Regions from separate parts of the Acidaminococcus sp. HCP3S3_H5 genome, predicted to be linked through region 1. Evidence: predicted binding sites of a transcription regulator. Region 1 holds the regulator's gene; each other region holds the start of a gene.
What was found. The regulator HrcA, encoded in region 1, represses chaperone genes, less so after heat shock. The targets are predictions, from matches to a motif close to TGTTAGCACTCNNNTNANNNGAGTGCTAACA.

Region 1 (7,848 bases):
TTTCCCATGGTCACGGCACACCAGCCCGCCTTCCGTTTCACATCCAGGAAGGTGAAGCCGTTTTCCCTGGCCGCTTTCTCCACATCCGGCAGCCGTTCCTCGATGATGCCGCTGGCCAGGAACCGGCCGTTCTGCCGCAGCTTCACCGCCACTTCCGGCAGTACCAGGATGATGATGTCCGCAATGATGTTGGCAATGATCAGATCCGCCTGACCCGGGGTGCCGTCCAGCAGGTTCCCCTGGTTTACGGTGATCCGGCTGCTGAGGCCGTTCTGGGCAATGTTCTCTTTGGCCACTTCCACGGCCTTTTCGTCGATGTCCACCGCGTGGATGGTCTTGGCTCCCAACAAAGCCGCTGCCATGGCCAGGATGCCGCTGCCGGTGCCCACATCGAAGACTTCACAGTCCGGAGTCACCAGGTCTTCCAGCCGTTGGATGCACATGCTGGTGGTGGCGTGGGTGCCGGTGCCGAAGGCCATTCCCGGATCCAGGGCGATGACCTTCTCGTCCCCCTGGGGGGCGTAGGTTTCCCAGGACGGTTTGATCACGATTTTCTTCCCCACTTTGGTGGTGTGGAAATACTGCTTCCAAGTGTTGGCCCAGTCCTTTTCGCTGATCTGCCGGAACAGGGTGGGCCCGAACCGGAACTTCCCGATCCGGCCTTCGATGGCCTGGAGGCCCTGTTCAATGGCATCCAGTTTCTGCTGGAGCTGGTCGTTTTCCGGGTAGTAGGCGGAAACAGTGACCACTTCCGTATTTTCCTGATGGGGGATGTCGCACAGTTCCCAGGTGGCACTTTCCCGCAGCTGGTTCAGCAGCAGAGGGTCTTCGATTTCCACCCCGTTCCGGGCCCCCACCTCCCGGAGCAGATCCGCCACAGCCTCCACAGCCTCATGGGTGACTTTTATGCTAACTTGCAGCCAAGATTCCATATGTAACGCTCCTTTGTACAGATATCGTATTATTATACCATATTGTGAGGGGGAGAAAAAGTGGGTAAGTGGTTAGGTGGTTAGGTGGGTAAGTGATTAGGGAGGTAGGTGATCACGGGGCCGCCTCTCCGGAGCATTGTTCATCGTTCATCGTTCATCGTTGTGGAAGGAACCCGCTGCAGCAGGTTCCTCTGAAGGGAAACGCAGCCCATGGGGCTGCTAACCCACCACCCATGCTGCGCATGGATACCCCCGCCCTTGCAAAGGGCGGATATACGCTCGGGCTGACGCCCATTGCGTTTTTACATCAGAACAGAAAGTTTCTGTACGGGTTCTATGTTTCAAAACAAGGGGCCTTGCGCCCCGCGTTTTTATCCGCCCTTTGCAAGGGCGGGGGACCGTTGCGCTTGCGCAATGGTGGTGGGTTAGCAGCCTCCGGCTGCGTCCTCCTTCAAAAAAATTTGCCTGCAAATTTTTTCCTTCGGCCGCTGACCATTGACCATTGACCGCTGACAGGCCGCTGCATCCACAGCGTGGATGTTGAAGGAAACTCCGTTATACACCAGCCGGTAGGTCCCTTCCCCACCCGGCAGGGTCAGGGTGGTGGTGTATTCCCGGTGCTGGGTCATTTCTTGATCCGGTTCCGGCAACCGCATGCCGCTGGGAGTGATTTCTACCTTCTCCGGCATGCTTTCCACGTCAAAGGTGCCGTAGTTGGTCACCTTACCGTCCAGCACTTTAAAGAAGGGGATGGATTTCTTTTCCCGGTACCAGTTCCGGCCGCCGTTGTCATGGTCTTCCGCCCCTCTGAATTCCCGGATAGAAGGTTCGTCCACCGTCCCCTTCCCTTCCGGAATGGGGATGGGTCTGTCCGGCGTGATATTTTGTATATCCATAGTCTTTATTAAGTTTTTTATTTGGTTTATCATTCCAGAGAAGAGTCCATACATGAAAAAAATGGCTGCTGTACATGTATTGACACGTACAGCAGCCATTTTTTTCTTTACTTGAACAGATCTTTGATTTTGTTCAGGAAACTTTTTTCTTCCGGATTGATGGTGCTTCCGCTGGCATCGCCGAACTTCCGCAGGGCCTCTTTCTGAGCCTCGCTGAGCCCGGTAGGGATCACCACTTTGATCCGGACCATCTGATCGCCCTTCTGACCCGACCGCAGGGATACGATCCCTTTCCCTTTGAGACGCAGGATCTTGTTGGGCTGGGTCCCTTCCGGGATCTTCACCTTCACCTGGCCGTACAGGGTGGGTACCTCGATCTCCGCCCCCAGGGTAGCCTGGACGATGTTGATGGGCACTTCGCAGGTTACGGTGGTGCCGTCCCGTTCAAAGAACTTGTGGGGCTTCACGTACAGGTATACGTACAGGTCCCCGGGACGTCCGCCCCGGAGCCCGGCTTCCCCTTCGCCGGCCACCCGCAGGCGGGAACCATTGTCCACGCCGGCAGGGATCTTCACCGTCAGCATCCGTTTCTTCTTCACCCGGCCTGTGCCATGGCAGTCCTTGCAGGGATTGGTGACAATCTTCCCGGTACCATGACATTTGGGACAGGTCCGGACGTTGACCACCTGGCCAAAGAGAGAATTCTGGGTAACCCGGATCTCCCCTGTACCATGGCAGTCCGGACAGGTTTCCGGCGTGCTGCCGGGAGCCGCCCCGGAACCGTGACAGGTTTCACATTCCTCTTCCCGGTTCAGGCGGATCTTCTTTTCCGTGCCAAAAGCGGCCTCTTCAAAGGTGATCTGCAGGTCCATCCGCAGGTCGGACCCCTGCCGGGGACCATTGTCGGCCCGCCGGCTGGAACCGCCCCGTCCGGCACCTCCAAAGAACATGTTGAAGATGTCGTCCATGCCTTCTCCGCCGCCGAAACCCCCAAAGCCCTGGAACCCGCCGCCGAAGGGGTTGCCGGCACCAGCGCCGGGTCCTCCTCCGTTCTGGAAAGCAGCATGGCCGTACTGGTCATAGGCCGCTCTCTTCTGGGGGTCGCTGAGGACACTGTAGGCTTCGTTGGCCTCTTTGAATTTGTCCGCTGCTTCCGGATTGTCTTTGTTCAGGTCGGGGTGATACTTCCGGGCCAGTTTGTGGTAGGCCTTTTTCAGCTCATCAGCTGTGGCGTTTTTGGAAACGCCCAGCACTTCATAGTAGTCTCTCTTCTCTGCCATCCGTATCTCCCTCTAGGAAAGCTTATTTCTTGTCGTCGTCAACGACTTCCGCATCCACTACATCGTCGTCGGCTTTCTTGCTTTCGGTCCCTCCGTTGGCGCCTGCACCGGCGTTGGTGTTGGCATTGGCACCGGCAGCACCCTGGGCAGCGCCCTGGTTCTGCTTGTACAGTTCAGCGCTCAGTTCATACAGAGGTTTCTGCAGGGCTTCGGTATCGGCTTTGATCTTGTCGGTATCGTCGCCTTTCATGGTTTCTTTCAGGGCGGCGATGGCGTCCTGGACCTTCTTGATCAGGTCGTCATGGCCTTTGCCGTTCATGTCCTTCACGGTCTTTTCAGCCTGGTAGATCAGGGTATCTGCCTGGTTCTTGGCTTCTACGGCTTCCTTCCGCTTCTTGTCGGCGGCTTCGTTGGCCTGGGCTTCCTTCACCATCTTGTCCACTTCTTCCTTGCTCAGGCTGCCGGAAGAGGTAATGGTGATCTTCTGTTCCTTGCCGGTACCCAGATCCTTGGCGCTTACGTTTACGATACCGTTGGCATCGATATCGAAGGCCACTTCGATCTGAGGCACTCCCCGGGGAGCTGCCGGAATGCCGGACAGTTCAAAACGGCCCAGGGTCTTGTTGTCCGCAGCCATTTCCCGTTCGCCCTGGAGTACGTGGATATCCACAGAGGGCTGGTTGTCGGTGGCCGTGGAGAAGATCTGTTTCTTGGAAGTAGGAATGGTGGTGTTCCGGTCAATGATCTTGGTCATTACGCCGCCCATGGTTTCAATACCCAGGGACAGAGGCGTTACATCCAGCAGCAGGACGTCTTTCACATCCCCAGCCAGTACACCGGCCTGGATGGCAGCACCCATGGCCACACATTCATCCGGGTTCACCCCGTGAGCCGGTTCCTGGCCCATGGTCCGTTTAATGGCTTCCTGCACCGCAGGGATACGGGAAGAGCCGCCTACCAGCAGGACCTTGTTGATGTCTTTCGGGGTCATGTTGGCATCGCTGAGGGCCTTGTTGACGCACACGAGGGTCCGGTCAACCAGGTCGCTGGTCATTTCATCGAATTTGGCCCGGGTCAGATCCAGGTCCATATGCACAGGGCCGTTGGGGCCTGCGGAAATGAACGGCAGGTTGATATTGGTGGTCAGCATGTTGGACAGTTCGATCTTGGCTTTTTCAGCAGCTTCACGGATCCGCTGCATGGCCATCTTGTCCCCGGTCAGGTCGATGCCGTTCTGTTTCTTGAATTCATCGCACATCCAGTCCATGATCCGTTTATCGAAGTCATCGCCGCCCAGATGGGTATCCCCGTTGGTGGATTTCACTTCGAACACCCCGTCGCCCAGTTCCAGGATGGACACATCGAAGGTGCCGCCGCCCAGGTCGTAAACCAGGATGGTGTGGTCGTCGGATTTATCGATGCCGTAAGCCAGAGCTGCAGCCGTGGGTTCGTTGATGATCCGTTTTACATCCAGCCCGGCGATCCGGCCTGCATCCTTGGTGGCCTGACGCTGGCTGTCGTTGAAGTAAGCCGGTACGGTGATGACGGCTTCGGTGACTTTTTCACCCAGATACCGTTCTGCATCGCCCTTCATCTTTTCCAGGATCATGGCGGAAATCTGTTCCGGAGTATAATCCTTGCCGTCAATGGTCACCGTGTATTTGGTGCCCATGTGCCGTTTGATGGAGCTGATGGTCCGTTCCGGGTTGGATACAGCCTGGCGTTTGGCCAGCTGGCCTACCAGTCTTTCCCCGTTTTTCGTAAAGCCAACCACGGAAGGAGTCAGCCGGCCGCCTTCCTGGGTGGTAATAACCGTAGGTTCGCCGCCTTCCATGACAGCGACTACGGAGTTGGTGGTCCCTAAGTCAATACCAATAATCTTAGACATAATGAATTCCTCCTGTACACTCTGGAATTATCAATCGTTCAAAACGTTGTTTTCAATCGTTGCGGACAACCCGTACCTTGGAATGACGGATTACGTCGTCACCGATCTTGTAGCCCTTTTCCAGGACCAGGTCGATGCTTTCATCCGGCAGATCCGGGTTGCTGCCCTGCATCACGGCTTCATGGATCTGAGGATCGAAAGGCTTGCCTTCCGCCGGGATTTCTTCGATGTGCAGGGTCTGGAGTGCCTTTTCAAACTGCTTGTGGATCATTTCCATGCCTTTTTGGATGGCCGCTCCGTCTTTGCTGGTTTCCAGACTGGCTTCCGCCCGTTCGAAATTGTCCAGCACCTTCAAAAATTCCCGGGCCACCTGTCCGGTTACATACCGGCCCAGACGTTCCCGTTCTTCGTTGTTCCGTTTCCGGAAGTTGTCAAAATCTGCCTGGAGCCGCAGGAGCCGGTTCTGCAGGTCAGCGATCTGCTGTTCCTGCTGGGCGATCTTTTCGTCCCTGGGATCGGGTTCTGCTGCTTTTTCGTCTTTGGTGTCAGCCTGAGCTGCTTCCGCTGCCTTGGCCTGTTCTGCGGTTTCTTCCGCCGCAGTCTGGGCCTGGGCCGCTTCCGCACCCTCTGCCTTCACGGTTTCCGGGTTCTTCTGCTGGTCCTTTTCCATTGGTCCTCCCCTACTTTTCATCCATTTTATTCATGACCACCCGCAGGTAGTTGTGAAGGTAATCCATGACGGAAATCACCTTCCGGTATTCCATACGGGTCGGTCCCAGGACCGCCAGGGTCCCCACCACCTGTCCGTTGAGACGGTAGGTGGCCTGGATCATGCTGCAGTCCTGGATGCCGGAAAATTTGTTCTCGCTGCCGATGGTCACCTTGAGACCGGAGTCCTTGTCGGCCATCAGCATGTCTTTCAGCATCTGCTCTTCCTCCAGCACGCTCAGCAGCTCCCGGATCCGTTCCGGATCCTTGAATTCCGGCTGGCTGAGCAGCTGTTTGGTGCCGCCCAGGTACATCTTGTTCTCCGACTGGCCGCTCCGCATCTGTCTGACCACCTGGATCAGAGAAGCATACAGGGCTTTGTCCCCAGCCAGGGCATCCCGGACGTCTTTCAGAATCTGGTCTGTGATATCGTTCAGCTTCATCCCATGGAGCTTGTTGGTGACTCTCTGGGCCAGGGTGTCCATTTCCAGGCGGCTCATGCCCGCCGGGATCTGGATCACACTGTTGTCCATCCGCCCGTCGTTGGCCACAATGCACAGGATGGCCTGGTGCTCGTTCAGGGGCAGGAAGCGGAGATAGGAAAATACGCTTTCGCTGTCCTTGTTGGCCAGCACCACGGACACGTTCTTGCTCATCCGTGACAGGATCTTGGCGGTGGACTGGAAGATATCGTCGATGCTGTGGACCCGTTCCCGGAACCAGCTGTTGATCAGCGCCACATCGTTGGGCGCCAGGGCATCGGGTTTGGCAATGGAATCCACATAGTACCGATAGGCAGCCGCCGACGGGACACGGCCCGCCGAAGTATGGGGCTGCTCCAGATAACCCAGCAGTTCCAGGTCGGACATTTCGTTCCGGATGGTTGCCGGGCTGATCCCCAGATTGTACTTCCTGGCGATGCTGCGAGATCCTACAGGCTCCGCCGTTTCGATATAGTCTTCAATGATCAGTTGAAGAATTTTTTTCTTGCGGTCACTCAGCACTGTAATCATCTCTCTTCTGGATTGTTAGCACTCTAATAATTGGAGTGCTAACATCTAAGTGTAAAGATACACCTCTTTAGTCAAATTGTCAATACTTTCTCTAAAAATATTTGCCTTTTTACAAAAATTCTTCAAAGGCCAGATTTCCGTACCGCATCCCCTGTTCCGTAAGGCGGATACGGTCCCCTTCCCGGGTGATCCAGCCCCGGTTCTGGCAATGGGCGAACCCTTCTTTATATATATGGAAGAAATCTTCTCCCGTCCGCAGTCGGAATTCTTCCAGGGACAGTCCCTTGGCGGTGCGCAGGTTCATGAACACCAGCTCTTCCCGCCGTTCCGTGGGAGTCAGTTCTTCCTGTTCCGGGGCTTCTCCCCGGAGATAGGCCATCAGATTCCAGGGATTGGTCTCCCGTTTCTTTCCGTCGAACCCGCAGGCAGCAGGGCCGAAGGCCAGATAGGGATCGTAGTGCCAGTACACCTGGTTGTGCCGGGATTCCTGGCCGGGCCGGGCAAAATTGGAGATTTCGTACCTTTGGTACCCGGCTTTGGGCAGTTCTTCCATGAGCAGGTCGTACATGGTACCGGTTTCCTCTTCCGAAGGCAGGGCCAGCTGCCCTTCCCGGATCTGTTTGGCCAGAAGGGTCCCCTCTTCCACCGTAAGACCGTAGACGGACACATGGTCCACCCCGGTTTGCAGCAGCCGTTCCAGGGAATCCCGGACAGATTCCACTGTCTGGCCAGGGTAACCGTAGATCAAATCCCCGCTGATCCGCCGGAACCCGGCCTGCCGGGCCAGGGCAATGGCTTCTTCCGCCTGCTCCGCCGTATGGATCCGGCCCATGGACACCAGTTCAGACTGCTGGAAGGACTGGATTCCCAGGCTCAGCCGGTCGAACCCCAAAAACCGGTAAAACCGGAGCCGTTCCAGGTCCACCGTCCCCGGATTGGCCTCCAGGGTGGCTTCCGCCGGCTGCTGCCAGAAGCCCCGTTCCTTCAGGGCGGAAACAATGGCAGCCAGATCATCCAAAGGCAGCACACTGGGGGTGCCCCCGCCGAAATACACCGTAGCCCTGGGCGAAACCGGCAAAGCCGGCGTACAGGCGGAGATTTCCTCCACCAGACGCCGGGCGCAGTCGTTCA
Region 2 (7,848 bases), on a different contig from region 1:
GATGCCCTGGCGGAAGGAGCCAAGCAGACGGTCAGTGTGGCCATTGCCTGTGCCTGCGTGGGCATTGTGGTGGGGGTTTCCTCCAAAACCGGGTTCGGGCTCACCATGGCCAACACCATCATCAGTCTGGGGAATACCAGCATCATGTTCACCCTGGTGTTCACCATGATCACCTGCATGATCCTGGGGATGGGACTGCCTTCCATTCCTTCCTACATCATCACTTCCTCCATTGCGGCGCCGGCCCTGTTCAAATTGGGCATCCCCAATGCGGCGGCCCATATGTTCAGCTTCTACTTTGCCATGTTCGCCAACCTGACGCCTCCTGTGGCCCTGGCGGCCTTTGCCGCGGCAGGGGTGTCCGGCGGGGATCCCATGAAGACCGGCTGGACCTCGGTGAAGCTGGCAGTGGCCGGGTTCATCATTCCCTATATTTTCGTCTTGTCGCCTCAGCTGATGCTGATCAATACAACCTTAGGGGAAGGGTTGTTTACGGCGGCAACGGCGGCGCTGGGGGTGTTCCTCCTGGCGGTGGCCTGCGAAGGATATGTGTACGCACCGGTGAATGTGGTCATGCGGTTGGTGTCCCTGGTCGGGGCCCTGCTGCTGATGATCCCGGGAATCCAGACCGATATTATCGGAGCCGTGATCCTCATCGGCGTGATTTTCTTCCAGAAAAAGAAAGCGGCTTCTTTGCAGGCGGCATAAAGAATGGCCTCCACCGGCCGTTGACTTCTGATCGATGATAGAGGGGACTGTTGCATGCGCAACAGCCCCTCTTCTTCATTTGACAAACCTCCAGGGCTATGGAATAATGCAGATATCATAGGAAAAGCGAGGGGATATCATGGCGAAAAAAGAGGAATGGCGTCTGGAACGGGATTCTATGGGTGAAATCAAAGTCCCGGCGGACAAATACTGGGGTGCCCAGTCGGAACGGAGCTTTGAAAACTTCAAGATCGGTACGGAAAAAATGCCCCTGGAAGTGATCCGGGCCTTTGCCTATCTGAAGAAAAGCGCGGCCCAGGCCAATGGGGCTCTGGACAAACTGGACAAGAAACGCTGCCAGACCATCGGGAAGGTCTGCGATGAGATCCTCAAGGGCAAACTGGACGAAAACTTCCCGCTGGCGGTATGGCAGACCGGCAGCGGCACCCAGAGCAACATGAACGTCAACGAAGTGATCGCCCACCGGGGCAATGAACTGGCCGGGGAAGCCCTGCTCCATCCCAACGACCATGTGAACATGTCCCAGAGCTCCAACGACACCTTCCCCACCGCCATGCACATTGCTGCCGTCTGGGAACTGGAAAAACACCTGCTGCCGGCCCTGGATGAGCTGGTGGCTGCTTTCAAAAAGCTGGAAAAAGAAAACAAAGGCATTGTGACCACCGGCCGGACCCATCTCCAGGATGCAGTGCCTGTGGCTTTCTCCCAAGAAATCTCCGGCTGGCGGACCATGCTGGAACGGAACCGGCAGGAAATCAAAGCCGCGGAAAAAGGGCTGCTGGAACTGGCCCTGGGGGGCACGGCCGTAGGTACCGGCCTCAATGCCCCCAAAGGCTTTGACAAAAAGGTGGCGGGCTTCATTGCCAAGAACACCGGGTTCCCCTTTGTGACAGCCCCCAACAAATTCCATGCTCTCACCAGCCTGGATGATATGGTCTTTGCCCATGGGGCCCTGAAGGCCCTGGCCGCCAACCTGATGAAAATGGCCAACGATGTGCGCTGGCTGGCTTCCGGCCCCCGGGACGGACTGGGAGAGATCACCATCCCCGCCAACGAACCGGGTTCTTCCATTATGCCCGGGAAGGTGAACCCCACCCAGTGTGAAGCGGTGACCATGGTGGCGGTGCAGGTGATGGGCAACGATGCGGCCATCGGCTTTGCCGCTTCCCAGGGGAACTTCCAGCTGAACGTGTTCCTGCCGGTGACCATCTACAACTTCCTTCAGTCCGTACGGCTCCTGGGAGATGTAATGGAATCCTTCCGGAAGAACTGTGTGGTGGGCATTAAGGCCAACAAGGAAAAAATGGCCCACAACCTGCACAATTCCCTGATGCTGGTAACGGCCCTGAGCCCCTATATCGGCTACGACAAATGTGCCCAGGTGGCCAAACTGGCCTTCAAGGACGACATTTCCCTAAAAGAAGCCGTCCTGAAGCTGGGCTTCATGGAAGAAAAAGAATTCGACAAAGTGTTTCATCCGGAGAAGATGGTATAAAAAAGGAGCTGTTGCACATGCAACAGCTCCTTTTTTTTTATTCCCCCAACATCTCCAGAATCTTCGCTCCGGCGGTGCAGGCGGGGCAGAAGCAGTACTTGCCTCCTTCTGCCTTTACTTTCTGGCCCTGGGCCAGCAGCTGGGCAGCGGTTTCGGCTCCGAAGGCCTTTTTGGCCTCGTCAGAAGCGAAGAAGGGCAGCACCTGGTCAATGGTGTTTACATCTTCCTTCAGGGCAGCCCGGAGCAGGGCCGTCAGGTTGGCCTGGGCGGCGGTGCCCTCAGCGGCCAGCCATTGTTCCGCCAGATCTTTCAGACCGCTGTACACGCTGGGGGCTGCGGCCAGATTCTTTACTTCAGCAACCAGTTCTTCATGATTTGCCATGGGAATCATCCTTCCTGTAATAAGATTAATTACATCATACCCTCTTTTCTCCAAAACTGCAAGCGTCTCTTTTCCATCGATATTGTGATAAAAATGAAAAGTTCGTGAAATATACACTTGTAAAAAAGAAGGCTTTGGGAACACAAGGCGTTTTCCGGGACGGGAGAAAGTTTCCTCTGGTATAGTGAAGACGTGGAAAACTACCACAGATCCTGGAACGAAGAGAAGCGCAGGATTGCCGGCACCTGTAGAGGAAACAAGGCCACTCGCACAGAACCCGGGAAGCAGGCGAACCCCTTCCGGACAGGAAATTACCAGAAGGAGGATTTTTATCATGAAAAAAAACTTAGTGTGTGCTCTGGCTATGGCTATGGGCATCAGCGCCACGGCATTTGCCGCCAACCCGTTCTCTGATCTGCCTGCAGGCCACTGGGCTTATGGAGCTGTAGCAAAACTGGCTGCTGCCGGTGTGGTGGACGGATATCCTGATGGCACCTTCAAAGGTGACAAAACCATGACCCGGTATGAAATGGCACAGATTGTAGCCAAAGCTCTGGCCAAAGGAGCCATCGGTGCCGATGACAAGCTGGTCAGCGAATTCGCTGATGAACTGGACAACCTGGGTGTCCGGGTGGCCAAACTGGAAAAGAACGCCGACAATGTGAAGATCACCGGGAACGTCCGGCTGAGCTATGATCACAGCTCCGGCGGTGCCGTAAACAAATGGCAGGCTGCCAAAGCCGGCCGTGACAACGACGACGCCCGGCTCCGTACCCGTCTGTTCCTCACCGGCGAAGTCAACGACAACTGGCATTACGTATCCATGCTGGAAAACAACCAGCACTTCATCGGCCAGAACGAATCCGGTGACGATGACACGGAATTCCAGAGAGCTTACCTGACCGGGAACATCGGGGTGGTAAACCTGACCGGCGGCCGGTTCCAGGACTTCATCGCTGACGGGAACATCTACGATAGCCGTGTGGATGCCATCAAAGCCGATGTGAAGATTGGCCAGGCCTACATCACCGGGGTCTGGGGCAAAATGGCCAACAAGAGCGAATACAGCTGGAGCGATTCCAACAACGATTCCGTGGCCGACAAATACTGGAGGGCGGAAGTAGGCGGCCGTTGGGGCAACCTGAACATGGCAGCCAACTACGTCCGGGCAGACGATGTAACCGCCATGGGCATGGGCAAAGATGATGACTCCATCTGGACGGTCGGTGCCGACTACACCGCAGGCAAGTTCAACTTCGGGGCCATGTACCTGAACGGGGACAATGATCACCTGGATGACATGGGTAAAGATGACGACGGGGTCGTTGCCTGGCTGCAATACGGCGGCGCCACCGCTTCCAAACCCGGCAGCTGGGGCCTGTTCACCAAATACTATGATCAGGCGGCCACCACTACCATTGCTCATACCATGAACGGCCGGTATGATGTGTTCCCGGAAGAAGGGTTCAAGGGCTGGCACTTCGGCGGCAACGTAACCTTGGCCAAGAACATGGTGGCCCAGGTGGAATACTTCGACCTGAAAGGCAAGGACAGCGACGAACATGCACGGACCCTGTGGTCTCAGATGGTCGTAACCTTCTAATCAGCAACCAACACGAGAGGACTGCATACTGGCGGCAGTCCTCTTGTTTTTTTAGCCGGAAGGGATTTGGTATAATGGAAACAGAAGCTGCGGCAAAGGAGGATGTTCTGATGGGAAGACGGAAAAAGGAAGAAAAACTGCTGGAAGAAAAGGATGAGGCCCTGCACCGGAAGATCCGCCACCGGGCCAAGGAGATGTTCCTGGAACTGGGATATGTGCGGACCACCCTGCCCAAACTGGCGGAATCCCTGGGGATTCCCCAGCGGCAGATCAGTCTCTGGTACCGGACCAAGGAAGAACTGTTGGATGACCTGGCTGCCCAGCTGATGGAACGGACCCGGGATTATATCTGCCACACCTTCCTGCCAGATGAGGCTTTCCCCGAATCCTGGACCCGGGAGGAAATGGCCCTGTACCGGTATGTGATGCTGCTGGGGATGGAAATGGAGGTACTGGACACCAACACCATGCTGTGGAGTTTCTGGAAGACTGCCTACTGTATCCCCCATCTGCTCGAACGAGTGGTGGCCCGCCATTACCGGTATGTGACCAGACTGTTTTCCGTCCGGATGTCCAGTCAGTTCAGCTACGAAAAGATGCTGCTGGTGTGTTCCGGACTGGGAGGCTATGTGATGGCCCACGGGTTCCGGAAGCCCTACCACTGGGACCGGATCCGCCGGACCTTCCTGACCCATTCCCTACGGATCTTCGGGATTTCTTCCGGGACCATCCAGAAAATGCTGGACCGGCTGGAGGAGCAGCGGCCCCTGCTGGAGGAAATCAGCGGGAAAATCCTGGGGAGCTTATAGGCATTCCGGCGGAAATCTTTTATAATAGGGAGAAGAAATACGGATGCCCGAGGGCCCTTTCCGGAAAAAGGGCCGGGCCGTGAAAGGAACGGATGGATATGAAACTTTTCCCAAAACTGACTTCTGCTGTGCTGGCCGGCCTGCTGGCCGCCGGCTTCTCCCTGCCGGTGCTGGCGGCCAACCGGAACTTCAGTGATGACATGAAATTCCAGGAACCGGCGAAAATCACCCAGGACCAGGGGGCTGCTTCCATAGAGCGGAAGCTGGATCACAAAAAGACCATTTATTACACTCACCCGGACTTCTACCATATGCATTCCAAAGGGTCCCTGGTGCTGCTGCCGGCTTTCAAGACCATCCAGCAGTCCAGTGAATGGTCCTGCGGACCGGCGGCAGCCCTGATGGTGCTCCGGTGGTATGACCGGCAGAAGGACTGGACGGAACAGAAGCTGGCGGATCTGCGCCATCCCCTGAAGGACGTGAATGTCCCTGGCTTCCCGGACGGATATCCGGGCACCACCCTGGAACAGATGAAGGACATGTTCCAGAAGGTGGGAGGGTTCGACTTGGTGACCACGGAAGACTATGCAAAGGCCGGGAAGACCTTCGGACCGGAAGACATCAAGGCCACCCTGAAGGCCGGAAAGCCTATCCTGGCAGGATGGATCGACTGGGGCGGCCACTGGCAGGTAATCATCGGCTATGATGACATGGGCACCGCCGACACCCAGGACGATGTGCTGATCGTGGCGGATCCCTACGACACCACGGACCATAACCAGGACGGCTACGGCATCTACCCGGCCGCCCGGTTCTTCTCCACCTTCGACATGTACGGCCAGTTCCCGGAAAAAGAGGGAGGGAACCACAATCTGTTCCTGATCGCCTCTCCGGCCCGGGTGAAGCTGTGATTTTTTAGAGGGGCTGCTGCACATGCAACAGCCCCATTCCTCTCCTCTAAAAAGTCAAAAAAACTTTGACTTTTTAGCACTCAATGCTTGACAGTGCTAACAACCTGTGCTATTATAATACCAGAACGAAGGAAAGACCACAGAGAAGGGTTCCCAAGAGAACCTGGAACGTAGGACGGGCCCCTGAGGGGCCGCAGGAATCCAGCCTTTCGGTAGTTCCAAAAGCTGACCTTCAAGGCCAAGATTGAATGGAGGAATGGCTTATGTTACTGCCTAGCGTTTTCAATGACAATGTGTTCGATGATCTCATGAATGACTTTGATGATGTGTTTACGGCCAGAAATCCTCTGTACGGGAAACACTCCAGAAATATGATGAAGACCGATGTGCGGGATGTGGGCGACCACTATGAACTGGACATTGACCTGCCGGGGTTCAAGAAGGATGAAATCCATGCACAGCTGGAAAACGGATATCTGACCATCAGTGCCAGCAAGGGTGTGGACAAGGATGAAAAAGACAAGAAAGGCCAGTATATCCGCCGTGAACGGACCTTTGGCCAGTGCGCCCGGAGCTTCTATGTAGGCGAAGGGGTCACCGAGGCTGATGTGAAGGCCAAGTACGAAAACGGTATCCTGGAACTGAGCATCCCCAAAAAGGAACCCCAGAAGGTGGACAACAAGAAATATATCGCCATCGAAGGATAACGAGGGCGGGAGACTCCGTGGAAAGTCGGAGCTCCATAGAGAAAAAGGACTGCTGCTTGAGCGGCAGTCCTTTTTTTGTGCAACAAATGTATGACTGTATAGTCGGAAACAGACTGTTTAGTCATGGCTCAAGTGCAAGAAGTTACAGGATTTTCGAGGGATACTTGTGGCAGAAAAATGAAAACAATGAATTTTTTCGCTATTGATTGATGAAGTTTTTGCCCCGTGATACACTAAAATCATACCGCAAAATATTGCAGGAAGAATGGAGTCACAGGATTTATGGGCAGAAATCGAAAACAACCGTTGGCAGACGTTACTCCACAGGACCTGACCGGCCGGGAACGGGTCCTGAAAAGTGCAGCCAGACTGCTGCTGGATGTAGGCTACCAGCGGATGACTCTCAGCCGGATCAGTGAGGAATCTGGAGTGGGAGGGCTGGAGATCCGCCGCTGGTACAAAACCAAGGACGAAATCCTGGCGGCTCTTTCGGAGCAGCTGAAACGGCTGATCCTGACCCAGGCCCTGGAGATTTTCGGGGTGCCGGAGAAAAGATCGAACTACTCCTGGTGGAACTGGAAACCCAAAAAGAGAAAATGCTGGAAATCGGGCAGCAGCTGTTTGAAGAGCTGTGAGACCGTTGAAGGGGTTGTTGCTTAGGCAACAGCCCCTTTTTCCTTGACATCCTCCCCCAGTCCCCATAAACTATATTCTATACTGTATTGTAGCAAAGGAGCATCGCAGCATGGAAAAACCGATTCCGGAACTGATTACGGTGGAAGCAGCCCGTGATACCCATCGCTGGGTGGCCATGACGGCCCTGCTGCTGGCCATTGGGGTCATCCTCCATACCATCAGCCCCAACGTGGGCGGGGTCACCCCCAACTGGACCATCGCCATGTATTCCATTACCATCTGTCTGACGAAGCCAGGGCCCACCCGGGCTTTGGGCATCGGCTTTGTGGCCGGGCTCACCCTGATCCCTTCGTCCAAATCCGCCTTCCCGCTGGGGAACATTGCCAGTGAACTGTGCGGGGCCCTTACCGCCTGTATCCTGGTGAAGGCCTTCGCCCTGGCCCACTTGGAACAGCTGAAGGTGAAGCCTTTTATTGTAGGGTTCCTGGCCACTTCCGTCAGCGGCAGTGTGTTCACCTACATCTTGAAACTGGTGCTGGGGCTGCCCCTTGCCGTGTGGACTCATGCCATGCTGCC
Region 3 (7,848 bases), on a different contig from region 1:
GGGAAGGAAAATGACATGCTGCATCCAGTGATCGCCAGCCGGGACGTGACCCGGTACATCCTCGATACTTTTGGCCTCCGGGCCAAGAAGAAGTTCGGACAGAACTTTTTGATCAATGAACAGGTGGTCCGGGGGATCGCCCGGGAAGCCCAGGTGGGCCCCGGAGACCTGGTGCTGGAAATCGGCCCGGGAATCGGCACCCTGACCCAGGCCCTGGCGGAGACCGGGGCCCAGGTGAAAAGCGTGGAGATCGACCGGACCCTGCTGCCCGTCCTGGCCAAAACCCTGGAAGGGTATGACAATGTGGAAATCGTCCCCGGGGACGTGCTGAAGGTGGACCTGGGGGAAGTGACGGAGCACCGGCCCTTTACTGTGGCCGCCAACCTGCCCTATTACATCACCACCCCCATCATCTTCGCCCTTTTGGAAGAGGATCTGCCCCTCCAGAGGCTGGTGGTGATGGTCCAGAAGGAAGTGGCGGAGCGGATGATCGCTGCCCCGGGAGGGAAAGATTACGGCCCTCTGTCCCTGGCTCTCCAGTATTATTCCCAGCCCCGGCTGGCCATACCGGTGCCCGCCCGGGACTTTATGCCCGCCCCCAAGGTGGATTCTATGGTGGTGGTCTGCGACAAACGGGAGCACCCGGCGGTGGATGTTCCGGCGAAGCTGTTCTTCCGGGTGGTGAAGGCGGCCTTTTCCCAGCGGCGGAAAATGCTCAGCAACTGCCTGAAGACCCTGGGGATCACCCCGGACCAGGTGAAGGAACTGCTGGATGGGGCCGGCATCGACGGGAAGCGGAGAGGGGAATCCCTTTCCATGGACGAATTCGGCAGCCTGGCCCGGTCCTACGGGAAGCTGTTGGAACCATGAGCTGCCGGTACAAGTTCTTTGCCCACCGGCAGTGCGAATTCTTTCCCTGCCACAAAGGGGCGGACCCGGACCGGTTCAACTGCCTGTTCTGCTACTGCCCCCTGTACCTGGTGCCGGACTGCGGCGGGGACTTCACCCGGCTGGGAGATGGGAACAAAGACTGCAGCCGCTGCCTTTTGCCCCACGACCCGGACCGGTACGACCAGGTGGTCCGGACCCTGGAGAAAAAAGTTTTCAAGCCTTTTGACAAAAAATAGTCAAAGGGCTTGATTTTTTTTGGAAACATGCTATTATAGATACTGTAGTTAGCACTCCAGTGAAATGAGTGCTAATAAAAAATGCAAACAACCCATTGCTCATAGAATGAAAGGGGATACGTAAGATGTTAAAACCTTTGGATGATCATGTTGTAGTTGAACCCATTGTACAAGAAGAAAAAACCAGCAGCGGCATTTACCTGCCGGATACTGCTCACAAAGACAAACCCCAGACCGGCAAAGTGGTTGCCGTAGGCACCGGCCGTCTCCTGGAAAACGGCACCCGGGTCCCTTCCGAAGTGAAGGCAGGGGATGTGGTGGTATTCGCCAAATACTCCGGCAGTGATGTAACCCTGGACGGGAGAGACTACATCATCCTGAGAGACAGCGATATCCTGGCGGTTGTGGAAGACTGAAAGCTTTCCTCCGTCCCGTATCTGGTAGAAAATACCAAACCGTACATTATCTGGAATTAAGGAGTCGATCAATATGGCTAAACTGATTAAATTTGATGAAGATGCCCGCCGTGGCCTGGAACGGGGTGTCAATGCCCTGGCTGATGCCGTAAAGGTAACCCTGGGGCCCAAAGGCCGGAACGTTGTACTGGAAAAGAAATTCGGTTCTCCCACCATCACCAACGATGGGGTAACCATTGCCAAGGATATTGAACTGGAAGATCCGTTTGAAAACATGGGCGCCGCCCTGGTCCGTGAAGTGGCCACCAAGACCAACGACATCGCCGGCGACGGTACCACCACCGCTACGGTGCTGGCCCAGTCCATCGTCCATGAAGGGATGAAGAACGTGGTGGCCGGTGCCAACCCCATGGTCCTGAAGAAAGGGATCAAGAAAGCCACCGATGCTCTGGTTGACGAACTGAAGAAGAGCGCCAAGGCTGTCAGCACCAAGGAAGAAAAGGCACAGGTTGCCTCCATTTCCGCCGGTGATGAAGAAATCGGCGGGCTGATTGCCGATGCCATGGAAAAAGTGGGCAACGACGGCGTAATCACCGTGGAAGAATCCAAGACCATGGACACCTCCCTGGAAACCGTAAAAGGCATGCAGTTCGACCGTGGGTACATCTCCCCCTACATGGTAACGGATCCTGACAAGATGGAAGCCGTTATGAGCAACCCGTACGTATTCATTACGGACCGGAAGATCACCCTGATCAACGACATTATGCCTGTCCTGGAAAAGGTTGTACAACAGGGCCGTGAACTGCTGATCATTGCTGAAGACGTGGAAGGGGAAGCCCTGGCTACCCTGGTTGTGAACCGTCTGCGTGGCACCTTCAAGGCTGTGGCTGTAAAGGCTCCTGGCTTCGGTGACCGCCGGAAGGCCATGCTCCAGGATATCGCCACCCTCACCGGTGCTACGGTGATCAGTGAAGAAGTGGGCCGGAAACTGGACAGCGCTACCCTGGCTGACCTGGGTACTGCCGGTCAGGTACGGGTAACCAAGGACATGACCACCATCGTTGACGGCGGCGGTGACAAACAGGCTGTGGCTGACCGGATCGCCTCCATCAAGGCTCAGATCCCTGCCACCACCTCCCAGTTCGACAAAGAAAAACTCCAGGAACGCCTGGCCAAACTGTCCGGCGGCGTAGCCGTGATCAAGGTTGGTGCTGCTACCGAAACCGAACTGAAAGACAAGAAACTCCGTATCGAAGATGCCCTGAACGCCACCCGTGCTGCTGTGGCTGAAGGCATTGTGGCCGGCGGCGGCACCGCTCTGCTGCAGGTACAGCCGGTTCTGGACGAACTGGAAGCCAAGGCTGACGGTGATGAAAAGACCGGTATCGATATTGTAAGACGGGCCATTGAAGCACCGGTACGGCAAATCGCCAACAACGCCGGCCTGGAAGGCGCCGTCATCGTGGAAGCTGTGAAGAAGGCTGCCAAAGGCACCGGCTTCAACGCTGCCACCGAAGAATATGTGGATATGATCAAAGCTGGTATCGTGGATCCCTGCAAAGTAACCCGCAGTGCTCTCCAGAACGCCGCTTCCATCGCTTCCATGATCCTGACCACGGAAGCCGTAGTAGCCGACAAACCGGCTGAAAAAGGCGCCGCAGCAGCCCCTGCCATGGGCGGCGGCATGCCCGGGATGATGTAAGATCAGACCGTAAGGGTTAAAAAATCCCCCTGGGAAACCAGGGGGATTTTTTGCGTCTCACGCCAAAGGAGACCCTTTGCCGGGGGCAAATGGTTTTGAAGGGAAACGCAGCCCGTTGGGCTGCTAACCCACCACCATTGCGCAGGCGCAACGGTCCCCCGCCCTTGCAAAGGGCGGATAACAAGTACACGGGCTTCGCCCTTGTACTCAAATAAGCAATGGGTCCATGGACCCAGCCTATATCCGCCCTTTGCAAGGGCGTAAGCAGGGAGCATCCGCTTCAGCGGATAGCGAGGTCGCTTATGCCGTAGCTGGGGACCAGCCGTAAGGCTGGTGGTGGGTTAGGCGCCGCAATACCCGGCGCCGTCCTCCTTCCTGCACCGGCCCTTGGGGGACCTGGTCCAAACGACCGGAGAAGACTCCCCGACCCCAACGGCGTAGGGGCTCGCCGAAGGCAAGCCCGACCCGGCCGCCCAGGGGGCTGTGTCCCTCTGGCAAGGGGGGAAAGGACCCGGGGCAGCGGGTAGGGGGTCCTTTTCCTCAATCTTTTACAAAATTCTATTTACGAATCATTCTTAAAATGCTATACTATATCTATACCAACAAACTATCCATTCTGATCATATAGAGGAGGAATTTCAATATGGAAAAACGTACTGTGAACTTTGCCGGCAACCCTGTGGCCCTGGCGGGGCCGGAAGTGAAAATTGGCCAGCAGGCTCCTGATTTCAAACTCATTGACAACAAACTGGGGGAAAAGACCCTGAAAGATTATGAAGGGAAGATCAAAGTGATCTCCGTGGTGCCTTCCCTGGATACCGGAGTCTGCGACGCCCAGACCCGCTGGTTCAATCAGGATGTCACCGGCCTGTCCAAAGATGTGGTGGTGCTCACGGTTTCCATGGACCTGCCCTTTGCCCAGGCCCGCTGGTGCGGCGCCGCCGGGGTGGAAAACGTGGTGACCCTGTCCGATCACCGGGACGCTTCCTTCGGGAAGAACTACGGCTTCCTCATGGACGGCCTGCGGCTGGAAGCCCGGGGGGTCGTGGTCATCGACAAAAACGACAAAGTGACCTACGTGGAATACGTCCCCGAAGTGACCCATGCCATCAATTTCGACGGAGTGCTGGCTGCAGTGAAGGGGATGCTGTAAGAACAGCCAACAGTCACTAGCCACTAGTCGGCAGCCAAAGGAAAGAACCCGCCTTTTGGGGGCGGGTTCTTTTTATGGGAAAACGTCTCACGCCAAAGGAGACCATTTGCCGGGGGCAAATGCTCCTGAAGGGAAACGCAGCCCGTTGGGCTGCTAACCCACCACCATTGCGCAGGCGCAACGGTCCCCCGCCCTTGGAAAGGGCGGATAAGCGCTCGGGCTTGCGCCCATAGCTTTTGGGAGTACCAGGGGAGATCCCGCATGATCTATATTCATCCTATGCAGGGGCGGAAAAAGGATCGGGCTGACCGCCCGTTGCTTTCAGTATACGCAGCATATTGCAGTACCAGAAAACGAGGGACCAAGTTCCCGAGTTTTTATCCGCCCTTTGCAAGGGCGTAAGCAGGGAGCATCCGCTTCAGCGGATAGCGAGGTCGCTTATGCCGTAGATGGGGACCAGCCGCAAGGCTGGTGGTGGGTTAGGCGCCGCAGTACTCGGCGCCGTCCTCCTTCCTGCACCAAAACTTGGGGGACCTGGTCCCATCGACCGGAGAAGACTCCCCGACTCCAACGCCGTAGGGGCTCGCCGAAGGCAAGCCCAACCCGGCCGCCCAGGGGGCCCATCCCTTCAACGCCAAATGGGTCCGCATTTGGCTTCCCCCGGCCATTGACCATTGACCACATTGACGGCCCCGCCCCGGCGGGGCCCTTCCCAACCGAAAGGACGACCTCCATGAACTTCTTCTTCCATACTCTTTTCCCCTGGATCCGCGCCAACACCATCCTTTTCCTGGCCTCCCTGGGGGCCCTGCTTTCCTTTGGGGCGGTGTCTCCTTCCCGGGCTCTGGTGGGGGCCCTCAACCTGCCGGTACTGGCCCTTCTGTTCTGCCTTATGGGGGTGATCGGGGGTCTGCGGGAAACGGGCTTCTTTGACAGGCTCCTGGACCATCTCCTGGAAAGGCTGTCCACCACCCGGCAATTGGGGGCGGTGTTGGTGTTTGCCTGCTTCTTCGGCAGCATGTGGGTCACCAACGACGTGGCCCTGATCACCTTCGTCCCCTTTGCCCTCCTCAGCCTGGCCGGGCAGACAACGGAAAAACAGACAGCCCGGATCATCATCCTCCAGACCCTGGCCGCCAACCTGGGGAGTATGGTCACCCCGGTGGGGAATCCCCAGAACCTGTACCTGTACTTCCATTATCAGATGGAACTGGGGGGATTCCTGGCCCTGCTGCTGCCCTACACCCTGGTGTCCCTGGGGATGCTGGCCCTGGGGGTGGTCCTGTGGGTGCCCTGCCGGCCTCTGGAAAAACGGGGGAGGGGGGAACCCGGGAAAGGGAGCCCCGGGAAATACGGAAAGCTCCTGGGGTTCCTGTTCTGTCTGTGCCTTTTGACCGTGGCCCATGTGCTGGACTGGCGGGTGACCCTGGGGGCGGTGACCCTGGGGATCCTGGCCGTCCGGCCCCGGTGGTTCCGGTGGGTGGATTACCGGCTGCTGGGGACTTTTGTGGCCTTTTTTGTGCTGATCGGGAACCTGGGCCAGATCCCGGCCTTCCGGCAGCTGCTGATTTCCTTTCTGGAGGGGCGGGAATTTTTTACGGCCCTTCTGGCCAGCCAGGTGATCAGCAACGTGCCGGCGGCGGTGCTGCTGTCCGGGTTCACGGACAACGGCCGGGCCCTGGTGCTGGGTACGGACATCGGGGGCCTGGGGACCCTGATCGCCTCCATGGCCAGCCTGATTTCCTACGGGTATTATGTACGCCGCTACCCCTGGCTCCAGGGATATTATCTGAAGGCATTCACCCTGGCCAACCTGGCCTTCCTGGTGCCCCTGGCGGGGATGGCAGCGGTTCTGTAGGGGCCCGCCCGGAGAGGGCCCATCCCTTCAACGCCAAATGGGTCCGCATTTGGCCTCCTCCGGCCATTGACAATTGACAATTGACCATTGACCATTGACGGCCCCGCCCCGGCGGGGCCTTTCCCATTGACAACCCCCCGGAAAAACTCTATAATTTACAAGATATGGTAATAGCCAAAAAGCCTATAAAGGAGTCGTGAAACATGGCTGAACAAACAATTTTGACCGAAGAAGGTCTCAAAAAATTAGAAGACGAACTGGATTATCTCCGTTCCGAGAAACGGCAGCAGGTGGCCGAACGGCTGAAGGTTGCCATTTCTTACGGGGACATCAGCGAAAACTCCGAATATGACGATGCCAAAAACGAACAGGCCTTTGTGGAAGGCCGGATCCTGACCCTGGAAAACATGATCCGGAATGCCAAGATCATCAAGGATTCCGACATTACCAAAAACGTGGTTTCCCTGGGCTGCAAGGTGAAGATCGAAGACATGGAAACCCATGATCAGGAAGAATACACCGTGGTAGGGACCACCGAAGCCGACCCTATGGCCGAACCGCCCCGGATCTCCAATGAATCCCCGGTGGGCAAAGCCATCCTGGGCCAGAAGGTGGGTTCCGTGGTGAAGGTCACCACCCCCATCGGTGAACTGGACTACAAGATTGTAGCCGTAAGCCGTCCCGGCGCTGCCAAAAAGGCTGCCGCCAAGGACGCAAAATAATTTCGCAAAGAATCAGGAGGGTTTTCATGTCCGACGAAAAGAAGAACCAACCGGACGTAGAGAAGGAAGCACTGGCGGACGAAGACGTCAATGAACAGATGCAGGTCCGTCTGGATAAAATGCACAAACTGGAAGAAAAGGGCATCCTGCCCTTTGGCCATGCCTATCAGTGGACCCATCACACCAAAGAAGTCCATGACCAGGTGGATGCCATGGAAGCTGCCGGCACTGTAGTGAAAGTGGCCGGCCGTCTCCTGGCCATCCGGGGCCACGGCAAGACCTGTTTCATGGATCTCCAGGACAAGACCGGCAAGATCCAGCTGTATGTCCGGAAGGACGAACTGGGCGAAGAAGCCTACAGCGTGGTGAAACTGCTGGATATCGGGGATATTGTAGGGGTGGAAGGCACCGTGTTCAAGACCCATATGGGGGAACCCTCCATCCGGGTCCAGAAACTGGAATTCCTCTCCAAGGCCCTGAAACCCCTGCCGGAAAAATGGCATGGGCTGAAGGATAAGGAAATCCGCTACCGTCAGCGGTATGTGGATCTGATCGTGAACCCGGAAGTCCGGGATGTGTTCGTGAAACGGACCCAGATCATCAAGTGCATCCGGCAGGTGCTGGACGACCAGGGCTACCTGGAAGTGGAAACCCCTGTGCTGAACACCATCTCCGGGGGCGCCACCGCACGGCCCTTCATTACTCATCACAATGCCCTGGACATTGACCTGTACCTGCGGATCGCCACGGAACTGAACCTGAAGCGTCTGGTGGTAGGTGGCCTGGAACGGGTGTACGAACTGGGCCGGGTGTTCCGGAACGAAGGGATGGACATCAAACACAACCCGGAATTCACCACCCTGGAAT

Region 2: a site for HrcA is predicted at 6,001-6,031, ahead of ACTQY5_RS07210 (Hsp20/alpha crystallin family protein). Genes of this name have one in related genera too.
Region 3: a site for HrcA is predicted at 1,174-1,204, ahead of groES (co-chaperone GroES). Genes of this name have one in related genera too.

The regions. Positions count from the first base shown of each region.
Region 1 is NZ_JBQKCS010000006.1:157,746-165,593, reverse strand. It holds gene prmA (50S ribosomal protein L11 methyltransferase) at 1-932, opposite strand, end outside; gene ACTQY5_RS08790 (hypothetical protein) at 1,358-1,828, opposite strand; gene dnaJ (molecular chaperone DnaJ) at 1,936-3,108, opposite strand; gene dnaK (molecular chaperone DnaK) at 3,131-4,996, opposite strand; gene grpE (nucleotide exchange factor GrpE) at 5,049-5,666, opposite strand; gene hrcA (heat-inducible transcriptional repressor HrcA) at 5,677-6,717, opposite strand; gene hemW (radical SAM family heme chaperone HemW) at 6,827-7,848, opposite strand, start outside.
Region 2 is NZ_JBQKCS010000005.1:69,927-77,774, forward strand. It holds gene ACTQY5_RS07180 (TRAP transporter permease) at 1-708, shown strand, start outside; gene fumC (class II fumarate hydratase) at 848-2,224, shown strand; gene ACTQY5_RS07190 (hypothetical protein) at 2,262-2,606, opposite strand; gene ACTQY5_RS07195 (S-layer homology domain-containing protein) at 2,941-4,209, shown strand; gene ACTQY5_RS07200 (TetR/AcrR family transcriptional regulator) at 4,320-5,018, shown strand; gene ACTQY5_RS07205 (C39 family peptidase) at 5,117-5,929, shown strand; gene ACTQY5_RS07210 (Hsp20/alpha crystallin family protein) at 6,193-6,636, shown strand; gene ACTQY5_RS07215 (TetR/AcrR family transcriptional regulator) at 6,919-7,296, shown strand; gene ACTQY5_RS07220 (tryptophan transporter) at 7,382-7,848, shown strand, end outside.
Region 3 is NZ_JBQKCS010000007.1:159,054-166,901, forward strand. It holds gene rnmV (ribonuclease M5) at 1-14, shown strand, start outside; gene rsmA (16S rRNA (adenine(1518)-N(6)/adenine(1519)-N(6))-dimethyltransferase RsmA) at 16-870, shown strand; gene ACTQY5_RS09845 (cysteine-rich small domain-containing protein) at 867-1,127, shown strand; gene groES (co-chaperone GroES) at 1,253-1,543, shown strand; gene groL (chaperonin GroEL) at 1,617-3,248, shown strand; gene tpx (thiol peroxidase) at 3,892-4,401, shown strand; gene ACTQY5_RS09865 (SLC13 family permease) at 5,135-6,259, shown strand; gene greA (transcription elongation factor GreA) at 6,463-6,981, shown strand; gene lysS (lysine--tRNA ligase) at 7,008-7,848, shown strand, end outside.